DNA from 2 places in the Cellulosimicrobium sp. 22598 genome. Region 1 is predicted to be linked to the other one. Evidence: predicted binding sites of a transcription regulator. Region 1 holds the regulator's gene; the other holds the start of a gene.

Region 1 (6,550 bases):
CGCTGCGTCGCCTCGGGCTCGACCACGTCGACATCTTCTACTCCCACCGCTTCGACCCGACGACGCCGCTCGAGGAGACGGTCGGTGCGCTCGCCACCGCGGTCCGTTCGGGTCGCGCGCGGTACGCGGGCATCTCGTCCTACTCGGCGCGTCGCACCCGGGAGGCGCTCCGGGTCGCGGAGCAGGTGGGCGTCGACCTCGTCGTGACGCAGGTGTCGTACTCGATGCTCAACCGGTGGGTCGAGGAGCCCGACCCGCACGACCCCGCGGGCGCGTCCGTGCTCGACGTCGCGGGCGCCGCGGGGCTCGGGGTCGTCGCCTTCTCGCCGCTCGCCCAGGGGATGCTCACCGACCGGTACCTGCGCGGGGTTCCGGACGACTCGCGCGCGGCGCGCGGGGGGCCGCTCCGACCGGCGTTCCTCTCGGAGGCGAACCTCGACCACGTCCGCCGGCTCGACGACCTCGCCCGCGCCCACGGGCGCAGCCTCGCCACGACGGCGATCCTCTGGGCGATGCGGGACGAGCGCGTCACGTCCGTGCTGCTCGGCGCGAGCTCGACCCGGCAGCTCGACGAGAACCTCGCCGCGCTCGACGCGCCGGCGCTCTCCGCCGAGGAGCTCGCTGCCGTCGACGCGCTGCCCGCGGACACCGGCATCAACATCTGGGCGTCGCGGTCCAGCGACCTGTAGGCCCGCCGGACGCGCGCCGACGACGCGGGACCCCTGCCGGGGCCGCGACGTGCCCTCGCGCGTGCGGCCTCAGGCGTGCGGTGCGACCTCCCCGCGAACGTCCGCCCCCGGAGCGGTGCCGCTCGAGCCCTCCTCGGCCCGGGCCGCGGCCGTCTCGCGCTCCTCGCGCTCGACGCGCAGCGACGTGATCGCGCTCTCGAAGTCCTCGAGCGAGTCGAACGCCTGGTAGACGCTCGCGAAGCGCAGGTAGGCGACCTCGTCGAGCTCGCGCAGCGGCCCGAGGATCGCGAGCCCGATCTCGTACGCGTCGAGCTCGGCGCTGCCGCTCGCCCGGATGGTCTCCTCGACGCGCTGCGCGAGCACCGCGAGGTCGTCCTCGTTGACGGGTCGCCCCTGGCAGGCCTTGCGCACGCCGTTGACGATCTTCTCGCGCGAGAAGGGCTCCGTGACGCCGGAGCGCTTGACCACGGACAGGCTCGCGGTCTCGATCGTCGTGAAGCGGCGGTTGCACTCGGGGCACTGGCGGCGCCGACGGATCGACGCGCCGTCGTCCGAGGTGCGCGAGTCGACGACGCGGGAGTCCGCGTGGCGGCAGAACGGGCAGTGCATGGCGGGCTCCTCCGCGGGGTTCGCGCCGACAGGTCGGCGCGACGAACGTATGCCGTCGCGGCGGGACCGTGCAACACGCCTCCGACGCCGGCCGCTCGCGCCCGCCGCGTCGTCGGCGCGCAGACGGCTGCACCGGGGCTCGTGGACGGCAGAACGGGGGCGGCCGTGGTCGACCGCCCCCGTCGGGACGCCCCCGTCCCCATCTCGCGCGTGACTCGCCTCACGCGCGGCGACGTGCACAGGAGTCGCGGTGGACCGCGCGCTCCTCACCTCGTCCGCCCAGCCCCCCAGCCGGCGTTGTGAGGTGACACTAACTTAGGGCGACCTAAATGATGCCGCAACCCCTGCGCACCGCACGGGGACCGGTTTCGCCCGTGTCCTGCGTCACAGCGCGCTCTCGCGTCCGCACCGAGGGCGCCCAGCCGGCCTCAGGCGGACGCCGGGAGGAGGATCTTCTGGCCGGCCTGGAGGCCCGAGGACGAGAGCCCGTTGAGCTCGGCGAGCCCGCTCACGACGTCGCGCAGGTCCTCTCCCGGCGCCGCCACCCCCTGCGCGAGCTCCCACAGCGTCTCCCCCGAGCTCACGACGTGCACCCGGACCTCCACGGGCTCGCCCGGGCCGCTCGCGACGGCGACGCCCACCCGCGCGGCCAGCAGCAGGACCGCGGCGGCCAGGAGCACGAGGACCACGCGGCCCCGGCGCGTGAGCCGCAGCGGCCGCTCCTCCGCACGCCCCGTCGCCCCGCCCGCAGGGCCGAGGGGCCCGACCGTCGAGATCGCCATCGCATCCATGCCTGCTCCGTCCCGGCCCGCGGGCCCGATCGCCTTCCCCGGTCGATCGGACGCCGCGAGCCCTTCGCCTCCGCGCCGACCGGGTCGGTCGAACACGTGTACGTAGAACACCTGTACGAAGGTCTATCACGAACGACCGACAGAGTCGAGACATGCTCGAACAGGTGTTTGATTCGTGTCGCAACCTCCCCTAGCCTGGGGTCAGGTCGGTTCGCCGGACATGTCCGCTCGGACCCGGAGGGGCGACCGAGGTCCCGGAGCGCACGCCCCGGGGAGGGGAGGCCGCACGCCCGGGAGGCGTCGGCGGCCGCGACGGACGAAGGCGGAGCGACCATGGCGGGACGAGGCACGGACAGGGCACGGGGGCTCGCCGAGGTGCGGGAGCTCCCGGACGGGTCGGCGGGGGGTGACGGGCTCACGCCGCGCCAGCGCCTCGTGCTCGAGACCATCCGCGCGTGCGTCGAGCAGCGCGGCTACCCGCCGAGCATGCGAGAGATCGGCGAGGCCGTGGGCCTGACGAGCCCGTCGTCGGTGAAGCACCAGCTCACGACTCTCGAGCGCAAGGGCTTCCTGCGTCGCGACCCGAACCGCCCCCGCGCGATCGAGGTCGTCCAGCCGGACGACGCGCGCCGCGCCACCCCGCTCACGGCAGCGGGCTCCGCGCCCGAGCCCGCGTACGACGAGGCGCACCCGGCTCCGTCCTACGTCCCGGTCGTCGGCCGCATCGCCGCCGGCGGCCCGATCCTCGCGGAGCAGGTCGTCGAGGACGTCTTCCCGCTGCCTCGCCAGCTCGTCGGCGAGGGCGAGCTCTTCCTCCTGCGGGTGCAGGGCGACTCGATGGTCGACGCCGCGATCTGCGACGGCGACTGGGTCGTCGTCCGCCGCCAGCCCGTCGCGGAGAACGGCGAGATCGTCGCGGCGATGATCGACGGCGAGGCCACGGTGAAGTCCCTGCGCCGCGCGGACGGTCGCGTCTGGCTCATGCCGCACAACGCCGCGTACGACCCGATCCCTGGCGACGACGCCCAGGTCCTCGGCCGCGTCGTCTCCGTGCTGCGCAGCCTCTGAGCCGCACGGACCGTCCGTCGCCGCACCCTCCCGAGCGGTCCCTCGCGGGGCGGACGAGGCGGGCGCCGGTACCTCGAGGGCGGAAGCGCCGAGAGCCGGGTGGTCGTCGACCACCCGGCTCTCACGCCGTTCCGGACCCGCCGGCGAACCGGTCGGTCAGAGACCGAAGCGCCGGGCGACGGCGTGCAGCGACTCGGCGGACGAGCGCAGCCCGGCGAGCTCCGCGTCGGACAGCGGGACCTCGACCCGCTCGGTGGCGCCGCGCCGGTCGACGAGCGTCGGCAGCGAGAGGCACACGTCGTCGAGCCCGTACGCGCCGTCGAGCAGCGTCGAGACGGGCAGGATGCGGTGCTCGTCGTCGAGCACGGCCTCGATGATGCGCGTGCCCGCGAGCCCCACGGCGTAGTTCGTCGCCCCCTTGCCCTCGATGATCCGGTAGGCCGACTGCACGACCTCGCGCGCGATGTCGTCGCGCACGTCCGCCGTGAGCGGACCGCGACCGCCCAGGCCCGGCCACTCGAGGAGCGGGACGCCGCCGATGGTCGCCGAGCTCCACAGCGGGATCTCGCTGTCGCCGTGCTCGCCGGCGATGTACGCGTGGACGTTCTGCACCGCGACGCCGCAGTGCTGGGCCACGAGGAAGCGCAGCCGCGAGGAGTCGAGGACGGTCCCGCTGCCGAAGAGCTGCGACGGCGGCAGCCCGGAGAACTTGAGCGCCGCGTAGGTGACGATGTCGACGGGGTTGGTCACCATGACGTAGACCGCGTCCGGGGCGACCTCCACGAGACCCGGCAGGATCGTCCGCATGAGGCCGATCGTGCCCTCGGCGAGGTCGAGCCGCGTCTGGCCCGGCTTCTGCTTCGCCCCGGCCGTCACGACGACCACGTCGGCCCCCGCGCACACCGCGACGTCGTCCGACCCCTCGACCCGGGCCATCGGCATGAACTGGATGCCGTGCTGGAGGTCCGCCACCTCCGCGTCGACCTTCGCCCGGTTCACGTCCAGGAGCGCCACGGTGCGCGCGGCCCCGCGCATGAGGGCCGCGTACGCCAGGGTCGACCCGACCGCACCCGCGCCGACGATCGCCAGCTTGGTCGTCCGCGCTCCCCCTCCGGGCCCACCCGTGCTCGCGTCGCCCGTGCCCTGCGGGGACGTGCTCGTCGTCATGTCGCCTCCGTGAAGTCGCTGGAATCGTGAAGACCGCGGAAAGGACTCAGCCTAGGGCGGCGAGGCGCCGGAGCGCACCGGTGGCGACGTCGCGGTCGGTCGTCTGCCAGAACCCCGGCATGGACCGCGTGAGGAACGTGCCGTAGCGCGCGGTCACGAGACGCGGGTCGAGGACCGCGACCACGCCTCGATCCGTGGTGGACCGGACGAGCCGGCCGGCGCCCTGCGCGAGCAGGAGGGCGGCGTGCGTCGCGGAGACCTGCATGAAGCCGTTGCCGCCCGCCGCCTCGACCGCCCGCGCCCGGGCCGACTTCACCGGGTCGTCCGGACGGGGGAACGGGATCCGGTCGATGAGCACGAGCTGGCACGACGGCCCGGGCACGTCGACGCCCTGCCAGAGCGACAGCGTGCCGAACAGGCAGGTGGCCGGGTCGTCGGCGAACTCGCGCACGAGCGTCGGGAGCTGGTCGTCGCCCTGGCACAGGATCGGCACGTCGAGCCGCTCGCGCATCGCCTCCGCCGCGGCGACCGCCGCACGGCGCGACGAGAACAGGCCGAGCGTGCGCCCGCCCGCGGCCTCGACGAGGGCCGCGATCTCGTCGAGCTGGTGCTCCGTGGAGGCCTCACGGCCCGGCGTCGGGAGGGCCTTGGCGACGTAGAGGATGCCCTGCCGCGCGTAGTCGAACGGGCTGCCGACGTCGAGGCCGCGCCACCGTGGTCCGTCGGCGTCGCCGCCCTCGCCACCGCCCCCGAGCCCGAAGGTGCGCGCGACGGCGTCGAAGCTGCCGCCGAGCGCGAGCGTCGCGGACGTGAACACCCCGGTCCGCTCGGCGAGCAGGTGCGTACGGATGAGGCCCGCGACGCCCAGGGGGGCGGCGTGCAGGCGGCTCGCGCCCTCCCCGAACCGGTCGGCCGACCAGCCGCCCTCGCCGGGGCGCGAGCACCAGAGCACGTCGTGCCCGGTCGGGTCCGCGGCCATGCGCTCGGCGACCTCGAAGAGCTGCAGCATCGTCGACTGCGCCATCTTCAGCCCGGAGTCGGGCTGGGCCGGCTTGGTCACCCCGGTCTCGGGCTTGAGCGTCGAGAGGACCTCCCGCGCGGCGTCGCGCACCGCGGCGACCGCCGAGCGCGCGCCGTCGGGCAGGCCGTCGGGGAACCGCTCGGCGGGCAGCGACCCGACGACCGTCCCGAACGCCGCCGACGCCGCGTCGAGCGCGTCCGTGGTCACGCCGCCGTGCCGCCGCGCGAGGCGTGCCGCGCTCTCGATCGCCGGTACCGACAGGTCGACCGTCGCGGCCGCCGTCACGCGGTCGGCGAGCTCGTGCGCCTCGTCGACGACGAGCACGTCGTGCTCGGGCAGCACCCCGGGCGACCCCATCGCGGCGATGCCGAGCATCGCGTGGTTGGTCACGACGACGTCGGCCTCGCGGGCCGTCGCGCGCGCCTTCTCGGGGAAGCACTCCGCGAGCAGAGGGCACCGCTGGCCCAGGCACTCGAGGGCGGTGACCGAGACCTGCCGCCACGCCTTGTCGCTCACGCCGGGCACGAGGTCGTCCCGGTCCCCGGTCGACGTCTCCTCGGCCCACTCGCGCAGGCGCACGACCTGCTCGCCGAGCGCCGCGGCGCTGGTCCCGCCGCGCGCGGCGGGGTGGTCGGCGGCGCCCGCGGACTCGCCCGGCAGGTCGAACAGCGTCGGTTCGTCGGCCGGGTACCCGCCCGCGATCTTGTGGACGCACAGGTAGTTGTGCCAGCCCTTGAGGAGCGCGATGGTGACGGGGCGCGGGAGGCGGTCCGCCACGGCGTCGGCCACCAGCGGGAGGTCGCGCGTGATGACCTGGCGCTGCAGCGCGAGGGTCGCCGTCGAGACGATCACCCGCTCGTCGGTCGCCACCGCGTGCCGCACGGCCGGCACGAGGTACCCGAGCGACTTGCCCGTGCCCGTCCCCGCCTGCACCACGAGGTGCTCCGACCCCTCGATCGCGTCGGTGACCGCGCGCGCCATCGCGTGCTGGCCGTCGCGCCGCGCGCCGCCCAGCCGCGTGACGGCGACGTCGAGCAGCGCGTCGACGTCGGGCACGTCGCCTCCCGCGGTGCCGGCCGGGGTCCGCGGCCCTCCGGCGTCGACGCGGTCGGGGGCGGGTCGCGTGGAGGGGGGCACCTGCCGAGTCTACGGTCGGTCGCCCACGGGGCGGCGGCCCTGTGGACGACGGTGGCGGACACGCCGCG
Region 2 (6,550 bases), on a different contig from region 1:
CGGTCCGCGGCCGCCGCACCGCGGACGTGCGCGACTGGCGCACCGTGCTCGGCACCGAGCCGCCCGAACGGTTCCTCGGCTTCGGCCTGCCCGTCCTCGCGCCCGGCGCGGGCACGGTCGTCGCGGCGCACGACGGCGAGCCCGACCACGAGGCCCGGCGCTCGCCGCTCGCGCTGCTCGGGTACGCGCTCACGCAGGCGTCCCGGGCGCGTGCCGGCGGCGCGGCGCTCGCGGGCAACCACGTGGTGCTCGCGCTCGACGTCCCGGGCGTGTTCGTGGTCCTGGCCCACCTGCGTCGCGGGTCGGTCGAGGTGCGTCTCGGGCAACGGGTGACGACGGGCGACGTGGTGGGTCGGTGCGGGAACTCGGGGAACTCGACGCAGCCGCACGTGCACGTGCAGGCCATGGACGGGCCCGACGCGCACGTCGCGCGCGGCGTGCCGCTCGCGTTCCGCACGTACCGCGAGCACGGGCGCGACGCGGGCGTCCGCGGCGTCGCGCTCGGGGTCCCGGGCGAGGGGACGGTCGTCGAGCCTGCGTGACGCGGCCTCGCCCCGGTGGGTTTCGCCCGGGAGGCGACGGCGGTGTCGTCTCACGCGGTGAGCGCGCCGATCCCGGTCACCCACCCCCCGAGGACGCCCGCCGCGACCACCGCGCCGGCGACGGCCAGGACGGCGCCCGCCGCGACGACGTCGGGCACGCCGAGCGGGACGGGCCGCGAGGACGTCCGGGGGCCGGAGCCCAGCCCGCGCGACTCGAGCGCGACCGTCAGCCGTTCGGACCGGCGCACCGCCCCGACGAGCAGCGCGAAGGCGGCCGCGCCGAGCGACCGCGGCGACCGGGGGAGCCGGCCGGGCCGGCGCCGGGGGTCGCGGACCGCCTGGGCGCAGCGGATCGTCTGCCACGCGTCGGGGAGCTCGACGAGGAGGCGGTGCGCGGCGAGCACCGCGAACGTCCAGGTCGCGGGCAGGCGGGCGTGCTGGTGCAGGCTCGTCATGAGGCGCACGGGGTCGGTCGTCAGGACGAGCGCGAGGGACAACGCGCCGACGAGCAGCGTGCGCAGCGCGAGCGCCGCGCCGATGGTCAGGCCGTCCGCACCGACGGTGAACGGACCCAGCGGGACCGCGGCGCCCCCGGGCCGGGTGACGACGTTGACCACCAGGAGGCTCGTCGCGAACACCACGAACGGGACGTGGGCGAGCGCGAGGGTCCGGACGGGAACGCGTCCGAGCGTCAGCAGCGCGGCGACCGTGAGCACCCAGCCGGTCGCGGGCGTGACCGGGTCGGTGACGAGCAGCGCGGCCGTCGAGACGACGAGCACCGTCGCGAGCTTGACCGTCGGGTTCCACCGTTCGAGGGCCGTCGGGCGGGGACCGGTCACGGGGCGACCTCCGCGGCGACCGCGGCTGTGGGCGCGGGGAGTCTCGCGGTCCCGGGATCGGCGCCCGGCACGACGTCGTGCCGGGTGTCGCACGCGGCGTCGAGCGCGCGGACGAGCGCTCCCGGGTCGAGGCCGCGACCGCGGCCCGCGCGTGCCCACCAGTCGAGCAGCGGGGGCCGGCGCAGGCCCGCGAGCGCGCACAGCGCGTCGTCGGCGAGGACCGTCGACGGCTCGGCGACCGTCGCGAGGGTGCCGCCGACGACCACGGCGACCCGGTCGGCGACCGCCGCGACGAGCGAGAGGTCGTGCGAGACGACGACCACGGCGCCGCCCGCGTCGGCGCGCCCCCGCAGCACGTGGGCGACCGCGGCGGCCTGGGCCCGGTCCAGCCCGAACGTGGGCTCGTCGGCGAGGAGGACCGGCGGGTCCAGGACGGTCGCGGTCGCCAGGGACAGGCGCCGCTGCCCGCCGCCCGAGAGCCGGTACGGGTTCGTGTCGGCGAGGTGCGCGAGCCCGAACGCGGCGAGGGTCCGGGCCACGCACTCCTCGACGTCGTCGACGCGGGCGAGCCGGGCCGACCAGGCGACCTCCTCGCGCACCGTGCGGGCGACGAGCTGGTGCTCGGGGTCCTGGAACACCATCGCGACGGGCTCGCCGGTCGCGGTCGCCACCTCGCCCGTGGTGCGCTCGAGCCCGGCCAGGCCGCGCAGGAGCGTCGACTTGCCGCCCCCGTTGGGACCGACGACGGCGAGCACCTCGCCCGCGCGGACGTCCAGGTCCACACCGCGCACGACGGCCGGGTCGTCGCTCCGGGACCGCCCGGCGCGGAGTCCGCTGCGGCGGACGGAGAGACCGCGCGCCCGGAGCGCGACCGGTCGCGCCGTGCCGGACGGGGGCCGGTCCGTGGTCGTCGAGCGCGACGGCGAGGACCGCACGAGGTCGACCAGCCAGTCGTCCGTCTCGGGGGAGCCGAGCGCCCCGGGCGCGCCCGCCTGCTCGAGGCGGACGGCGAGGGGTAGCCAGCACCCCAGCCCGGAGAGGTCGTGCGCGTGCTCGCGCAGGACGCGGTCGGTGGGGCCGTGCGCGACGACCCTGCCGTCGCGCCCGAGGACCAGGGTCGCGTCCGGCAGCGCGCCCAGGTCGTCCAGGCGGTGCTCGACGAGCACGACCGAGCGGTGCCGCGGCGCGGCGTCGTCACGGCCGTCGGGTCCGGGGCGGCGCGCGAGGCGGGCGACGAGGGCCCCGACGTCGTGGGCGGCGGCGGGGTCCAGCAGCGCGGTGGGCTCGTCGAGGACGAGGAGCTCCGGCTCGGCGACGAGCGCCGCGGCGACCGCGACGCGCTGCGCCTCGCCGCCCGACAGCGCGTGGGTCGCGCGGTCGTGCAGGTGCGCGGCGCCGACGGCGGCGAGCGCCGCGGTCGCGCGGGCGTCCGTGGTGCCGGGGTCGGCGCCACGGTTCTCGAGCGCGAACCGCAGCTCCTCGTCCACGCGCGCCAGGCAGAGCTGGTCGCCGGGCCGCTGCTGGACGAGGCCCACGCGGGCGGCGAGCACGGGCGGCGGCACCTCGCGCGGGTCGGCGCCGGTCACGCGGAGGCCGCCCAGGACGACGCCCGGGAGGGTGTGCGGGACGACGCCGACCAGCGCGCGCAGGAGGGTCGACTTCCCGCACCCGGACGGGCCGAGGACCAGCAGGCTCGTCCCGGCCGGGACGGTGACGTCGACGCCGTCGAGCACCCGGGTGCCGTCGTGCCCGAGGTGCACGGTCACGTCGGCGACCGTGACGGCGTCCGGAGCGACGGCGTCGCGCACGCGCGCGGTCGCCTCAGCCACGGCGGGCCGTGCCGATCGCGAACGCGTCGAGGGTGCCCGTGCGGGCGAGCGCGTCGCCGAGGAGGCGGGCCGCGAGGCCGCACAGCACGACGCACGACACGACCTGGATCCCGAGCCGGAGCATCGCGTAGTCCTGACCGAGCCAGCCGAAGCGCACGGCGTTGAAGGCGAACGTGACCAGGGCCGCGCTCACGCCCGACGCGACGAAGACCCACCATCCGAACCGGCGGTAGCGCGTGAGCGCGAACGGCAGCTCGGCGCCGACGCCCTGGACCAGGCCCACGACGAGCAGCAGCGGCCCCGCGGGGGACGCGAGGAAGACGACCTCGACGAGCGCGGCGAGGGTCTCGGCAAGGATGCCGACCCCCGGCTTGCGCACGATGTACGTGGCGAGCGGGCCGACGACGATCCACGCGCCCGCGAGGACGTTCGCGGCGAGGTCCGCGAGGGGGCCCATCGCGAGCTGGAGCGGGGCCCAGAGCTGGACGAACGCCCAGTACACGAACCCGAAGACGACGCCGAGGACGGCGACGAGCACCGTCTCGTGGAGCGTCAGCCCGCGGCGCCGTGCGGGGCGCCCGGTCGGGCGGACCGCGAGATCGGGCACCCCGCCGGCCGACAGGTCGGCCGGCACGCCGGCCGATCCGGTGGGCGGCTGGTCGGTGGGTGCGGCGGCAGTCGGGGTCGCCTGCTGCGGGGTGGTGCGGGGCTCGGCCATGCGGGTTCCCTCCGTCGGGCCCCCGGGGCGAGGGGTGCACGACGGCGCGCCACCGCCGGGCCCCGGCGCGCCCGGCCGCGTGCGGGGTGCACGGGCACGAGCGCGCAGGGGACGGTGACGTCGGCCCTGCTCCCTTCGCTGGTACGAACCAGATCAGGTTCCACGGGTCTGCAGGTGGGACGGGTGTCCGGCCTGCACTCTCAGCGCTCGTGCGCTCCCCGGGGGCGTTCGGCCCGACCCTAGGCCCTCGGGGCCACGCGGACAATCCCGGCGTCTCAGCCCGCGGGACGGGCCCTGGGCCGCCCGTGCACCGGCCCTGCGCAGGGTGCGGGTCGCCGCTGACGCGGAGCAGGCGTCCCCCGGGGAGGACCGCGGGGCTTGACCTGAGGATCGAACACCTGTTCGAATGTGCGGATGAGGTGGGACGGACAGGCGCTCGGCGCGGACGACGGCGCTCTCCCGGGGCTAGAGCGGGCGGGCCTCGTGCGCAGCGTGCGCACGCCCGACTTCGCGGGCATCACGTTCCACGAGGTGACGGCCAAGAGCGCGCTGTCGAAGGTCCCGGCGATGTCGCGCATGCCGTTCCGCTGGACGGTCAACCCGTACCGCGGCTGCAGCCACGCCTGCTCCTACTGCCTCGCGCCGTCGACCCCGGTGCTGCTCGCCGACGGCACGCAGCGCCCGATCGGCGAGCTGCGCGTCGGCGACGAGATCGTGGGGACCGCACCGCACGGCGCCTACCGGCGCTACGTGCGCACGCGCGTGCTCGACCGCTGGACCACCCGCAAGCGCGCGTACCGCGTGACCCTCGCGGACGGCACGCGCCTCGTCGCGAGCGGTGACCACCGGTTCCTCACCGAACGGGGCTGGCGCCATGTCGTCGGCGGGTCCGGGCGCCGCGCCCACCTGGCGCTGGGCGACGTCCTCGTCGGCCCGGGGTCGGCCGCGCTCGCGGGCGGCCGGGTCGCGCTCGAGGGCCGGGACGTCACGGGCGACGAGGCGCTGCGCGTCGACTCGCTCGAGGCGCTCGACGGGCCGGGGGAGGAGACCGAGCTCGTCGACATCACCACCGGGACGCGGGACTTCGTCGCCGCCGGGGTCGTGAGCCACAACTGCTTCGCCCGGCCCACCCACCAGTACCTCGACCTCGACGCGGGCGACGACTTCGACCGCGAGGTCGTGGTCAAGGTGAACGTCGACGAGGTGCTGCGCGCCGAGCTCGCCCGCGCGTCGTGGGGCCGCGAGCCCGTCGCGCTCGGCACGAACACGGACCCCTACCAGCGGGCCGAGGGGCGCTACCGCCTCATGCCGGGCATCATCGACGCGCTCGCGGGCTCCGGCACGCCCCTGTCGGTCCTCACCAAGGGCACGCTCCTGCGCCGCGACCTGCCGCTCCTCGCCGACGCCGCCTCGCGCGTCGAGGTCGGGATCGGCGTCTCGCTCGCGCTGCTGGACCCGACGCTCCAGGCGAGCGTCGAGCCGGGCACGCCCTCACCGCGCGCCCGCCTCGACCTGATCCGCGCCGTCCGCGAGGCGGGCCTGCCGTGCGGCGTCATGGTCGCGCCCGTGCTGCCGTGGCTCACCGACTCCACGCGCGCGCTGACAGACCTGCTCGACGCCGTGAAGGACGCCGGGGCCACGGGGGTCACCGTGCTGCCGCTGCACCTCAAGCCCGGGACGCGCGAGTGGTACCTGGGCTGGCTCGCGCGGGAGCACCCGCAGCTCGTCCCCGGCTACGAGCGGGTCTACGCCCGTGGCGCGTACGCCTCGAAGGCGTACCGCTCGTGGCTGTGGGACCGCGTGCGCCCGATGCTCGAGGCGCGCGGCTTCGCGGTGTCCGGCCACCGCGGTCCCGCGGGCGTCGAGGGGCGGTACCGCCGGGGCGAGCTCGGCGGTCTCGGGGACGGTCACCGCGACCCGGGGCCGCCGACGGACGGCGCCTACCCGAGGGGGAGCCTCGCCGGGTCGCCTCAGGAATCCGACCGGCGTGGCCACGACGGCGCGCTCGCGGGCATGCCGGTGGACGGCGGGGGTCTGGACGTCGTCGGCGGGGGAGTGGAGCAGGTCCTGTTCTGACCTGGTGGCGCCGTCCGGGCGACACCGCGACCGCGACGCCGGCGCGCGTCCGGCGGCCGGGTCAGGAGGGCTGGTCGCGGTGCGGGACGGCACCGACACGGACGATGTCCGTCCGTGCCACAGCCCGGTCCCTGAGGTCGGCCAGCGCCACCCGGGCGGGGTCGGCCAGGTACGCGGCGAGCGCGTCGTCATCGGGCAGCTCGATGACCTGCACCTCGGTCGGCAGCGACGCCTCCTGACCGGGCAGCGCGCGCACGCGCGACAGCACGCGCCCGCCGTGCGCGGGTACGAGCGCGAGGACGTCGTCCTCGTACTCGCTCAGCAGGTCGGCGCTGCCCTCGGTGGGCCACAGCATCACGCACAGGGTGATCGGCATGGTCGGCACGCTACGCCGCCGCGCCGGCGGGATCGTCAGCCGTCCGCGAGGCGCGCCGGGAACCCGCCCGTCGCGACCGGGCCCCAGCGCGTGATCGTCAGGCGCACGAGCGACTTGCCCTGCGTCACCATGGCCTCGCGGTACTCGTCCCAGTCCGGGTGCTCGCCGCT

What was found. Region 1 encodes LexA, which represses DNA repair genes until DNA is damaged. Its sites were predicted from a motif close to TCGAACANNTGTTCGA; they were not measured.
Region 2: the regulator LexA is predicted to act here: its motif matches at 4,319-4,334, upstream of ACTJIY_RS01765 (Rv2578c family radical SAM protein).

The regions. Positions count from the first base shown of each region.
Region 1 covers NZ_JBQEMZ010000006.1:91,254-97,803, forward strand. The annotation lists gene ACTJIY_RS08310 (aldo/keto reductase) at 1-689, shown strand, start outside; gene nrdR (transcriptional regulator NrdR) at 759-1,298, opposite strand; gene ACTJIY_RS08320 (LysM peptidoglycan-binding domain-containing protein) at 1,727-2,089, opposite strand; gene lexA (transcriptional repressor LexA) at 2,423-3,157, shown strand; gene ACTJIY_RS08330 (L-lactate dehydrogenase) at 3,314-4,324, opposite strand; gene ACTJIY_RS08335 (ATP-dependent DNA helicase) at 4,371-6,482, opposite strand.
Region 2 covers NZ_JBQEMZ010000001.1:386,121-392,670, reverse strand. The annotation lists gene ACTJIY_RS01785 (M23 family metallopeptidase) at 1-542, shown strand, start outside; gene ACTJIY_RS01780 (energy-coupling factor transporter transmembrane component T family protein) at 593-1,381, opposite strand; gene ACTJIY_RS01775 (ABC transporter ATP-binding protein) at 1,378-3,210, opposite strand; gene ACTJIY_RS01770 (ECF transporter S component) at 3,203-3,928, opposite strand; TPP riboswitch at 4,040-4,159, opposite strand; gene ACTJIY_RS01765 (Rv2578c family radical SAM protein) at 4,343-6,004, shown strand; gene ACTJIY_RS01760 (DUF1330 domain-containing protein) at 6,066-6,380, opposite strand; gene ACTJIY_RS01755 (PPOX class F420-dependent oxidoreductase) at 6,416-6,550, opposite strand, start outside.